DNA from 3 places in the Paenibacillus sp. Y951 genome. Region 1 is predicted to be linked to each of the others. Evidence: a T-box and tRNA genes for the amino acid it is inferred to sense, from the RefSeq annotation. Region 1 holds a T-box; the other regions hold tRNA genes.
What was found. The T-box of region 1 lies ahead of AC1TPB_RS08985 (valine--tRNA ligase). A T-box ahead of a tRNA ligase gene usually reads a tRNA of that ligase, here a tRNA-Val.
Positions count from the first base shown of each region.

Region 2: it has a tRNA-Val gene. The T-box ahead of AC1TPB_RS08985 (valine--tRNA ligase) is inferred to sense a tRNA for this amino acid. The anticodon was not compared.
Region 3: it has a tRNA-Val gene. The T-box ahead of AC1TPB_RS08985 (valine--tRNA ligase) is inferred to sense a tRNA for this amino acid. The anticodon was not compared.

Region 1 covers NZ_JBXCIY010000005.1:102,983-107,278, reverse strand. The annotation lists gene AC1TPB_RS08990 (methyl-accepting chemotaxis protein) at 1-1,607, shown strand, start outside; T-box leader at 1,668-1,904, shown strand; gene AC1TPB_RS08985 (valine--tRNA ligase) at 2,152-4,296, shown strand, end outside.
Region 2 covers NZ_JBXCIY010000003.1:125,014-129,309, reverse strand. The annotation lists partial or broken gene AC1TPB_RS05355 (PQQ-dependent sugar dehydrogenase) at 1-393, opposite strand, end outside; gene AC1TPB_RS05350 (DapH/DapD/GlmU-related protein) at 399-980, opposite strand; gene AC1TPB_RS05345 (hypothetical protein) at 1,096-1,377, opposite strand; gene AC1TPB_RS05340 (formylglycine-generating enzyme family protein) at 1,581-2,351, opposite strand; tRNA gene AC1TPB_RS05335 (tRNA-Val) at 2,451-2,523, opposite strand; gene AC1TPB_RS05330 (hypothetical protein) at 2,712-3,065, opposite strand; gene AC1TPB_RS05325 (AAA domain-containing protein) at 3,748-4,296, opposite strand, start outside.
Region 3 covers NZ_JBXCIY010000003.1:279,492-283,787, reverse strand. The annotation lists gene AC1TPB_RS06320 (nicotinate phosphoribosyltransferase) at 1-906, opposite strand, end outside; gene AC1TPB_RS06315 (S-layer homology domain-containing protein) at 1,112-2,053, opposite strand; tRNA gene AC1TPB_RS06310 (tRNA-Val) at 2,277-2,351, shown strand; gene AC1TPB_RS06305 (malate synthase) at 3,024-3,863, shown strand.

The DNA of each region.
Region 1 (4,296 bases):
CTTTGTATGAAACGACTGGTCAAAGTACCTCACTTATACTGAATGCTGATCGCGATATGTATCAAGCATTAACAGCTTTTCAGCTGCTGACGCTGGGTACATTAAGTGGGGATGAGCAATCAGCTCAGCTGCAAGTTTTGACAGGAAATATTGAGCAAGCGAATGAAAGAGTCGGACAAGCATTGGATATTTTGCAAAAGAAAGAGCTTATGGAAACTGCTCATGCGGAGACGACGGAAACGATTGAACAAAATGCAACGGATTTTCAAACCTCTTTCGATCAGTGGGTTATCGATACGAATGCCGCTTTGAAATCAGCGAATGACGGCATGGATGATACACAATTGTTAGCAAGCTTTGAACAAGCTCGCTCGAGCTTGGATCAAATTGGCGAAATTCTGGATGATTACGCCCTGAATAGTATTGTAGATATTAATGAACAAAATAGTAATACAGCTACAAAGCTTTATACTGGCGTGGCTATCATTCTCATTGTTTTGGCGATAGCCGGTGTAGCAGTAATTAGGAAGATCATGAAAACGCTTCGGAAAATCATTAGCGTTACTAGTGACGTTGCAGCGGGAGATCTACGCCATGAGCCGCAGACCAAGTATGACAACGACGAGCTTGGTAAAATAACGGAAGCCGTCGATATAATGCTGGTCAAAATGAAAGAGCTTATTGGAACGATTGCTTCTAATACCTTATTTGTTCGTGAGGCTTCGATTGAGCTATCGGATAGTTCCAAGGAATCTGCCAAAGCGGCTGAGCATGTAACTATGGATATTCAAGAGATGAATCAGGATGTGGAAGTGCAAGTGAAAAGCAGTGAAGAGACGAGCCGTGCGATTGAAGAGATGGCGATTGGAATTCAAAGAGTTGCTGATAATTCAGGCGTAATGGCGGAACATTCATCGCTAACTTCGCGTCATGCGGAAGTTGGTAATAAGTTACTAATCAATCTTCAGCAGCAAATTGTAAATATGCTTGCTTCAGTGGAGCAGTTATCTGAAATAGTGCAGTCTTTAACACATAAATCTAATGAGATTGGGGAGATTGCATCGAGCATTACAACATTCGCAAAGCAAACCAATTTACTTTCTTTAAACGCTTCTATTGAAGCTGCAAGAGCGGGTGAGCACGGCAAAGGGTTTAGTGTTGTAGCTAATGAAATTCGCCTCTTGGCTTCGCAATCACATGAATCAGCGGAGGGCATCAACCGCTTGATTCAAGAAACGAGAATTGAGATCTCTAGTGTATCCGAGTCGATGAATACGACGAAGCAGGTAGCTAGATCGGGCTCAAGTATGATGGAGGAAGTTAATCAAAGCTTTGCTACGATTATGGAGTCTGTCGCCCACATTGTAACTCAAATTCATGAAACATCGGCGATTACAGAGCAAATGTCAGCGAGCTCCGAGGAAATTTCCGCGACAATGGATCATGCGGCGGCAAGCACATCTCAAATTTTCGTGAGATCTCAATCGGTCGCAGCCGCTACTGAAGAGCAATTAGCGATGATGCAAAATATAGCTGCTGCGTCCGAACAACTAGGGGCTGTCGTGGATACATTGAATGAATCCGTAGCCTATTTCAAAATCAAATAGCATATATCATCGTTAGAAATTGACGACAGCCTGATCATACGTTATTATATTGATATATGTGTAATAATGTTGATGAGGAATAATATACTTACGTTGCCTTCAGAGAGTAGAACTGTTCGCTGAAAGGTTCTGCAGGATAACAGGTATATGGGTCACCTCTGAATTGCCTTGCTGAGCATAGCGTAGCTATGATGTAGGTTAGGCCGGTCACAGCCGTTATCTGTTATGAGAGCCACGCTACGGTTTTGTAGTGTGGAATTAAGGTGGTACCACGGAAGCTAGCCTTTCGTCCTTTTGTAGGATGAAAGGCTTTTTTGTTGCAAAATTTTGGTATGCCCACGCTTTCGATGTAACTTTTCTTACAGTGAAGTTCAATCGAGAAGCTAATGAAAAGTTTTAGTTTATGCTTTCGTAGTAACTTTTCAATACTATGAAGTTATTCAGAGAAGCTAATGAAAAGTTTTAGTTTATGCTTTCGATGTAACTTTTCTTTACAGTGAAGTTCAATCGAGTAGCTTACGAAAAGTTTTAGGAGGATGAACAAATGTCAGATAATCAATCTAATTTAACGATGCCAACGACTTATGATCCGAAGGCAGCGGAACAGAAATGGTATGACTTCTGGGTAAAAGGTAATTACTTTCAAGCAGGTCAACGTCCCGAGGCAGAACCATATACAATCGTAATTCCACCCCCGAACGTAACAGGAATGTTGCATATTGGTCATGCGTTAGATTTTACACTTCAAGATATTCTTATCCGTGTTAAGCGTATGCAGGGGTATGATGCATTGTGGCTGCCTGGTACTGACCATGCAGGTATCGCAACGCAAACAAGAGTAGAACAGAAACTACGTGAGCAAGGTATTTCTAGACATGATCTTGGACGTGAAAAATTTCTTGAGCAAGTATGGGAATGGAAAGATCAATATGCTGAGACAATCCACGACCAATGGGCAAAAATGGGGCTATCTCTTGATTACTCACGTGAACGCTTTACACTTGACGATGGTCTGAATAAAGCAGTTCGTGAAGTGTTTGTGCGTCTATACGAAAAAGGATTAATTTATCGTGGTAAAAAAATTATTAACTGGGACCCTGTAGCTCGTACTGCGTTGTCTGATATTGAAGTGGAGCATAAAGAGGTTAACGGTCACTTGTATCATTTACGTTATCCATTGAAAGACGGAACCGGCTTTATTACAGTGGCAACTACACGTCCGGAGACGATGTTAGGTGATTCAGCAGTAGCAGTACATCCCGAAGATGATCGCTATAAACATTTGATCGGCCAGATGATTGTCCTTCCGATTGTTAATCGTGAAATTCCAATTATTGCAGATGAATATGTAGAGAAGGATTTTGGTTCTGGCGCAGTGAAGATTACGCCCGCACATGATCCGAATGACTTTGAAGTTGGTGAGCGTCATAGCCTTCCGCAAATTATTGTGATGGACGAAACAGGTACGATGAACGATGAGGCAGGTCCATATAAAGGGTTGGATCGTTTCGATTGCCGTAAGCAGCTCGTAAGTGATCTACAAGAGCAGGGCGTGTGTGTATTAATCGAAGATCACTTACATCAAGTTGGTCATAGTGAGCGCAGTGGAGCAGTTGTAGAGCCGTATCTATCTACACAATGGTTTGTAGCGATGAAACCACTTGCAGAAGCGGCTATTGCTGCTCAAAAGTCTGGTAAAGGCGTACGCTTCGTGCCAGATCGTTTTGAAAAGATCTATTTGAACTGGATCGAAAATGTGCGTGATTGGTGTATTTCTCGTCAATTATGGTGGGGACATCGTATTCCGGCATTTTATAATGATGAAAATGGCGAGATTATCGTATCTGCTGAAGATCAGACCGATGCTAATCTACGTCAAGATAATGATGTACTAGATACATGGTTCAGTTCTGCATTATGGCCGTTCTCAACATTAGGCTGGCCAGAACAGACTGATGATTTAGCACGTTACTATCCAACGAATGTACTTGTAACTGGCTACGATATTATTTACTTCTGGGTATCACGGATGATCTTTACAGCACTTGAATTTACAGATGAAATGCCATTCCAAGATGTGCTATTGCATGGACTTGTACGTGATAAAGATGGTCAAAAAATGTCTAAATCACTAGGAAATGGTGTTAATCCACTTGAAGTTATCGAGCAATATGGTGCCGATGCTATGCGCTTTATGATCTCAACAGGTAGTACGCCTGGTCAAGATTTGCGCTTCCGTTATGAGAAGGTAGAACAAGCTCGTAACTTTGCTAACAAAATATGGAATGCTTCTCGCTTCGCGTTGATGAATCTTGAAGGTTTCACTTATGAAGACATTAATATTACCGGCAAGCTCGGAACAGCAGATCGCTGGATCTTGCATCGCTTGAATGAAGCCGTTCGTGATGTGACACGACTAGTTGATAGCTATGAGTTTGGTGAAACAGGCCGCGTGCTTTATAACTTTATTTGGGATGATCTGTGTGACTGGTATATCGAATTCTCCAAATTAAGTTTGAATGGCGACGATGCAGAAGCAAAAGCTGGTACGCAATCAGTACTTGCTTATGTGCTTGATCGTACACAGCGTTTGATTCATCCATTCATGCCTTTCATATCTGAAGAAATATGGCAGCATCTACCACATGATGGCGAGACGATTACACTTGCTGCATGGCCTGTATATGAT
Region 2 (4,296 bases), on a different contig from region 1:
ACCAAGTCCACTGATGACTTCACGTTGTTCGCCTGTTTCAAGATCAAATTCTAATACTGCGCTTCCTCTTAAGGCTGCGACATACAATTTTCCATCGAAGTAATCCATTCCAGAGGGTGCCCAAGTACCTCCATCTCCAGAGGTAAATAGAGGTGAAACCATACCTTCTTGTACCTCTTTCCCCTCAATAATTGGCCAGCCATAATTTAAACCGGCTTCTATCTCGTTCACTTCATCGTTAGCACTGTTACCGTGCTCGCTCGTATATAGCGTATCATCAGGCGACCAAGCTATCCCTTGAGGATTTCGATGTCCATAACTAAATACATAAGAATTCAGAAATGGATTATCACTTGGTATGGAGCCTTCAAGATTCATTCTTAATATTTTTCCGATAATTACTTTGCAGTATCGTTAATTGATTTTACTACTTTTGCTGGTACTCCTACAACGACAGTATTTTCTGGGACATCCTTAGTGACAACTGCCCCTGCCGCAACAACTGAATTGTCGCCAATCGTTACACCAGGTAATATTGTTGCGCTTGACCCAATCCAGACATTTTTGCCAATGATAACTGGAGAGGAATATGTTGTATTTCTCGTTTCCATAGGTAACCCATGATTAAGTGTAGCAATTGTGACATTCATACCTATCATTGAACCGTCTCCTATACTAATTCCACCTCTATCTTGGAAGGAGCAGCCTGTGTTAAGAAACACATTTTTTCCAATCATAATATTTTTCCCGAAATCTGTATAAAACGGTGGAAAACACATAAAAGATGAATCGACTTTATTACCTGTTAGTTCACTAAAAATCTCCACAATTTCTTCTTTTGAATGATAAGAAGTGTTTAGTTCCATTGTGATCTTTTGAGCTTCATAGCTACATTGAGTTAATAGTCCATGCAATTCTTTATCCTCGCCCGATATGGGGTTGCCTCTTTTACAAAAATCTATAAAATCCTTCATGTCCATTTTTATTAATCCCCTCTCTACCTTTTAATATCAACATTACTTATTTCAAATACATTCTTATGCCATTGAAGCATACGTGCAACAAGGAGACTATTATGGAAATCCGTGAGTTGCGCTATTGCATTGCTGTAGCGAATGAAGAGAATAATACAAAAATGAAGTAGAAGCCAATTAGTAACAATAAGCTACGAAAAATGGATTGCTTCAGAAGTTGCCAACTTCCAACTAGATGCTGGCGGAATAAAAAGATTCCTGCGATAAAAAGCACGATATATAATACTATTGTTAAGGTTGACCTTACTTCGACCGTATACAGATATTGAAAAAAACGAACCACAAAAATAAGGCAATAAGCAAGTGCAAAAATCTGATTTTTTCGTAATCGCATGTTCTCCAAGAAAATCCCTCCTTCTTTTAATTAATCATATCAGAAGAAGTTATTATTCTTATAATGACTAGATATTGTTCTCATAAAGCTTTGATAAAGTCATTAACAATGAAGAGTATTATCACAAAAAACACCTAATTATTCATTGATAAGAAACGATGAATATTTAGGCATAATAAAGTACGAACGCTATTATACACAATTTTTGATACTCATGGTTTTGTAAGTGCTATTCTAAAGCCAAGGTCATCTATCCTGAAATCAGGCATGCTTTTCCTTCTAATCGTAGAACCACAATTGTTTTCAACTTCAGCCCAACTGCCTCCTCGGAAGACTCTATAGTTCCCATATCGTTCAGTATCATACAGATCCCAGCACCACTCCCAAACATTACCAATCACATCGTAAACACCCCATGGATTAGGAAGAAGCTTTCCGACTTGATGAGCTGATCCATTAGAGTTTTCTTGATACCATGCAATCTTATCAATTCTTTCATACCGATATCCCTTGGTTCCCGCTTTGCACACATACTGCCATTCAGCGTCTGATAGTAATCGAAAACCATTCGCTTTATTGTTGTATATAGTGTTCTCACTTTCATTTGTGATTGTGTAGCATTCAGTCCTACCAAGTATTCGGGACAATGCGTTACAAAAGACAAGCGAATCCAACCACGAAACCTCCGTAATCGGCAAGTTATTCACATTCGGTTCTACTTCTTCTTCATGCATGACAAGATGATACAAATGCTGTGTTACCGGATACTTCATTACATAGAAAGGTTCAATCGTTTCAGTCCATGTAATAACCTTTTTATCACTTCCTCTTCCAGGGTCTGATAAAGTATAATCTGAACTAAGCCATTTATTCATATTAATATAATCGCGTAATTCCACAGTCCCACCTTCTATGGGTACCATCAAATTCATTAAATATTTTAGAAAATGCTCTCTGTCACTTCCGTACTTTCTGATTGTCATATTGACCTCCTGTCTATTTCATCTTCTTTTTCCATAGACTATAAACTCACGAGACCGTCAAGGAAAAAAAGGCACTTCTGTCGTTTCTGATTTAATGTATGGTGGAGCTAGGCGGGATTGAATCGCCGACTGATCGTAGTCAGCGACCTATTTCCCCCTAAACTATAGCCTCTTATTTAGTTATGACCCACATCCCAGACATCTAATACCCCACTTTTAATCTTGCATCTGCTTCTTCATCTCTTGGGTTGTGTGAATGCTACACGGTATCTTCCCAAATAAGTTGGAGGCATCCTAACTTAAGAGTCGATTCCTAGATTCAATCATATCTATCGTTTATATTGGTCAATAACGAAAGATTTATATACTCTTCTCTTTCGTTATCCCAAGCGCTTTTAAAATTACACCCGCTGTATATGCAAGCATAGTTATATCGATAATTTTATTTAGGCAGAAATGGAAAAATTGAATGATTTGAAGTGGGAATGTCTGTTTTACTGCATTATCCATTTCTATGAAAAAGGGTGTTGAAGGTAATGTAGCGGAAAAATGTAGACAGAAAGCGTAGTAAAACGATTTACCGTAATTTTGTAGTAATAGAATGTATTCTGCCAGTGTGTTTATTTCTTTAATCTTCATACCAGAGAATGCAAGATATAACAAAGAATAAGTAATATCTGCAAATACGATAATAACAACCATCTTAATAAACAAGAGTTGAATCTCAGTACGATTGATTACATTAAACTTAATTGAATTAAAACTTCTAATAATCCATTTGATGAGAAAATCCAAAATAAAAACAGCATTGATCATTGAAATAATGAATACACTAACCCAGGCTATAATGCCGACGTCTGTTTCATTAACATTAATGCAATCGGATTTTTCGGATATAAGTTTGCGAATCTAATTATAAACCAAAAAAATGCAACAATGAAAGCTACGAATCCACTTAACCAACAACTATATTTTAAAATGAGAACCATTAGTAATCACATGTCTACTTTTTTAGTAATATGCTCTCAACAAAGTCACATAAAAACTCAAAAATTTTATAAATAACAATTGAAATAGATGCTAATCCAACTATAAAGTAAAAGTAATTAGATAATGACAAGGTAAACAGAGCACCAACTACTAAACAACTAGAAACACACTTAGTATAGCTATTATTAGCATACATTTGATTTTTATTATTAAGTATAACAACGATTAAACAAATTAAACATACAGCTAAAGATACTGCGAATCTTAGATACTGATCTTCTTCCATTATGAATATGACATACGCAAATATATAAGGTATTGATGTCAGAAAGCGATCCAGTTCCAACTTTTTCCTTGCTGGTTTACAAACATAAAATAACCCCAATACATTATAATAATGAACCTGTTAACTACTATATAAAAGTTTATCCAATTGATTGCGAATTTTTATGATTTCATCAGAGCCAGTTGTCTCAAGAGTAAGAAGTACAAAGTCATATTTCTTGCAAATACTACCTTTTAACTCATCTCGCTTAGATTGAGCCAGATTATTCCGATGATAAGCAAATCCATTTACTTCAATAGCCAATTGCGGCTGCTTGTTAATAGTATCATAGATAACAAAATCAAAAGAAGCTCTGTTTTTTACATACTTTTTCTCAGATTCATTAAGTTGATCTGTGTCTCTGAATACATCCTTTAAATATACTTGCATACTAAAAGAAAAACATTTGTAAGTATCTTCTTCAATCAAATCAGTCAGAACACGCCATATAATATTTTCAGATTTGTATTTGGATTTGTTAACCAGTCGCGCTTGCAGTTCATTCAATCGTTCTGAATAATCGGAATATAGCAAATCAAACACAGATATCAATTGACTTTGTGTAATATGCTCGTGAAGCGTGTTATATTCTATGTAGCGTATTAGATCACCAATATCCTTGCGAGAGTT
Region 3 (4,296 bases), on a different contig from region 1:
CAATTCTACAATAATATTTTCATCTAGATCATTAGAAGCTACAATTTTCACATCGGGGAAACCCGCTTCATCGAGCATTTCACGAGCACGCTTAGATAAATAGGCTAGATCTCCACTATCAAGACGAATCGCCTTCATACGCTTACCTTTGGCAGCAAGCTTACGTGCTGTTTCAATGGCATGAGGTACGCCTTCACGCAATGTATCATACGTATCTACGAGTAAAGTTACATCATCAGGTAACGCCTCAGCGTAACGATCAAACGCCTGCTGCTCACTATCATGAATTTGTACCCAAGCATGAGCATGCGTCCCTTTTGCTGGTAAATTAAACAGCATTGCCGCTCTCAAGTTAGACGTTGCATGAAAGCCAACTAGACAAGCTGCTCTCGCCCCCCAAATGGCTGCATCTGCTTCTTGTGCTCGGCGCGTACCGAATTCCATTAATATATCATGTGGCGCTACTTGCTTAATTCTCGCCGCTTTCGTTGCGATTAGTGATTGATAATTCATGAAGTTCAATATTGCTGTCTCAATAATTTGAGCTTCAAAAATCGATGCCTCCACTCTTAATATTGGCTCATTAGGAAAAACCAATGTACCTTCAATGGCAGCATAAATATGACCTGTAAACTTGAATTGTCTAAGCTCCTCTAAAAATGGAAGGTCATAGTTTTCCTCTTGCGAAGCTAGAAATGTAATTTCTTCTTCAGAAAATTTTAGCCCCTTAATATAATGAATAATTCTTTCCAGACCAGCGGCAACGGCAAAGCCGTTGCCGAATGGCAATTTTCTAAAATACAAATCAAAAACCGCTTTTTGATGATGCGTATGATGCTTCCAGTGAGCATACATCATATTAATTTGATATTTATCGGTATGTAGTATAAAATGCTCCGATGTCATAGTTACACCTGCTCCCCCATTACTAACGATTTGTGCCACTCTGTACCTCTAATATTAGGAGGATAGATAGTATCATTATGATGTTTTTTTCATAGAAGTCAATTCAATACGATGCCAAGCAAGGTCATTACGAGCGCTCTACATAAAGAAAACGCTGAATAGCTAGTCAACATTACGACTACTACACAGCGTTATCATACCATTATTATTGAGCTACAGATTCATCATTATATTGTGCTTCTACAAATTCAACTTTATATTGTTTATCTACATATACAGATGTAGACACGTTTGTAATCACTTGAGGATACATCATATCTGGTAGAGGCTCAACAATCTGGATATCTACATAAGCGATGTCACCAACAAATTTAATATTAGCTACCTTTATGCCATAGCCTGGATGTGGTACGTCTGCAGAAATGGTTACTTTATTAACTGTATCCGTTAATGCTTCTGTCGTCAGCTTTACATTGTCAAGTTGGCTTGATGGTTCAACTTCTTCATTAACATTAAGCGTATCTGCAAAAAGAAGTGCTTTATCTAACCAAATCGCTGCTTCACCACGAGTAACGCTTTGTGTAGGATTAAACTTGTTGTCTTCCGTAAGCTCTGCAAACTTTAGAATTAGAAGCTTTTGAATCGCATTACTATAGTCTGGTTGAACTTCCTTAGCATCAAGATAGTCAATATAGATTGCAATTAGTGGGTAATCACCTTTTCGATCTACCTGATCCATTAAGATAGATGCAAATTCCTCACGACTAATGGAATCGTTAGGATTCACATCAGCAGCAAATTCCACGCCATTGTAATATCCTTCTACAAATGCTTCAGAATACCATTGATCATTAGCTACATTTTCATACATATCACTAGCTACAGGTAGTTTTGCAAAACGGAAACGACTAAGGTCCAGTTCAAAAGCTCTATCAAGCAAAGAAACAGCTTGAGCATATGTCAATTCATTATCCGGATTGAATGCATCTGAGTTAACACCGTTAATAACTCCTCGCTCCTTCAAACTTAAAATATGGCTTTCTGCTTTGTGACCTGACACATCCGAAAACGCATGTAAAACTGGTGTTAATGCTAGTAAAAGAACCAGCGAGAGTGCTACAGTAAATAAACTTTTCTTCTTCATCATATTTCCCCCTAATTTGTTGGACTTCTATGTAACAAAAAGTCATTCTCGATGCATAACGCTTTAATTATTAACTATATCTATAAACGTCATATTTACTCATAATGTTGCAACAATAATTAGAGGTTTTTATGAATTAAAGAAAACTAAAATGTTTATCTTCTAAAATTACTAAATTATAGCTTGAAAATATCGTTAGCCTATGCTATTATATTTTGTATTGCATAGGACGGTAACTCAGCGGGAGAGTGCTACCTTGACAGGGTAGAAGTCGCGGGTTCGATCCCCGCCCGTCCTACCAGAATATAAACGTTCAGCCCCCTTACGGTGTAAGGGGGCTTTTTGTTTTGGGCGTATTGGGATGAGTTTGTGAAGCTCTCTTTTTGGTGCTTTTGGTCAAGAATAGATTTTAGGTCATAATATTATGCTTCAAGACCATTACTCAATTAAGGAAAATGGTCTTTTTACTAACTCTTCTCTTATTCGTTTTTTTCACAATAAATCTCTTCTAAAAAAACAACCCTCACACCCACATTCACCTTTGTTCGTATAAATAGAGTAATATTACTAATTTTTAAGTTCCTCATTTTTTTGCACGATTGTATTAGCAATATCATGGGTTTATCGGGATTACAATTTCCTTACCATCAATATCACGAACTCCACATGTGTTGAGTGCCGATAGCCGACAAAGATGATAGTTTCACAAAAAAATATTAAATTATACGATAAAAATATACCATTGTCAATTCATTATTTGAAATATGTTTGGATATATGGTAATATATAATTATAAGAATATTTAGACAATACACGATAATCGTACGCAACTTCTTTTCGACAGAATTTGAGTGCGGTTTTTTGATGTAAAAAACCATTTTCTCATTCTATTTCGTCAATCGAAAGCAAGCTAGTCAGAAAATAATAGGTGTTAATTTAATACCTAAATATTTATACGAGGAGAGTGGGGTTAATGAACTTAATCAATGAAAAAATAACTCATACAGTCTTTGGTATTGGAAATATCGTTGATCATGATGAGTCTGTCATCACTATTGATTTTAATAATTATACTAAAAAATTCGTTTACCCTGATGCCTTTGGGAAGTTTATCAAACTAAATGACCGAAATACCGCAAAATCTTTGCAGAAAATTATTGCAAAAGAGGAAATAAAAAAAGAAGCACTTGAAAGAGAACGTGAAGAAGTAGAGGCGCAGCAGGCGCTTGAACAGCAGCGTAGAGAAAAAATAAAAAACCTTAAAATTCATGAGAGCTCACAAATTGTTTTCTGGCTGGACGAGGAAGAGCAACAAAATGTATTTACCGACTGGCGAGCGTCTACTGGCAAGGTTCAAAATGGAAAAAATAAAGGCCAACCAAACAGAGTAGCTCGTTTGCTTCCGAACAGTGCATGTCTTCTGACTGCAAGAGGATCCGATCAATCAGAAACAGAAAGACGTATTTTCGGCCTCTATATGGTAAACGAAACGTTTTTCGGCGATCTTAGCAATGATGGAATGGTCCCGGCCCATACGGAATTTAGAATTAAGCTCACAGATCAAGAAGCAGAAAATATGCTTTTCTGGAATTATTATATCAACAAAAACTTTCCTGAACGCTTGACATGGAATTCTGGTAAATACCGTTACTTCGATAACGTTTGGACTGCTCAAATCTTAAAAGATATCATAGCATTAAGAACAGATGAAGAAAAAATCAAAGAAGCTAAAAACTTCTTAGAATACTTCTGTCAAATGAATCTCCTTGACATGGATAACATCCCACAGGCGCACGGAGCTTCAAAACAATAATACCCAGGTGACATATAGGGACGGTTCATATGCCCGTATGCGGGAATCACGGTTAGTTTGTTCTCTTTGGTTACCTTATATTCAATACTAATCGATTTCGTCCCCACTATTATTTCATGTTACTGATAACATGAGATTGATTCAATACTTTTTTGGTGTTATTTAAAGCACTTTTTGCAATCAAGGTTCTCACTTACCCTAGGGGGAGTTGAACTCTTCTCCCTCATTTCCTGCGTTGTACCCACACGTTTTATATGATCCCGGGAAGTCCGTGTAGCAACGCTCCTCGGGTTTTTGTGTTGTTATACTGTAGCTGTTAGTTTTATAGCTTTCGGCTACAGTATGGCTACAAATACGGACAGGTTTTTTGGGTAACGTTGGGTGTGTATTAGTATGTGTTACTTAATATCTTGCAAGATAATATTCAATAATA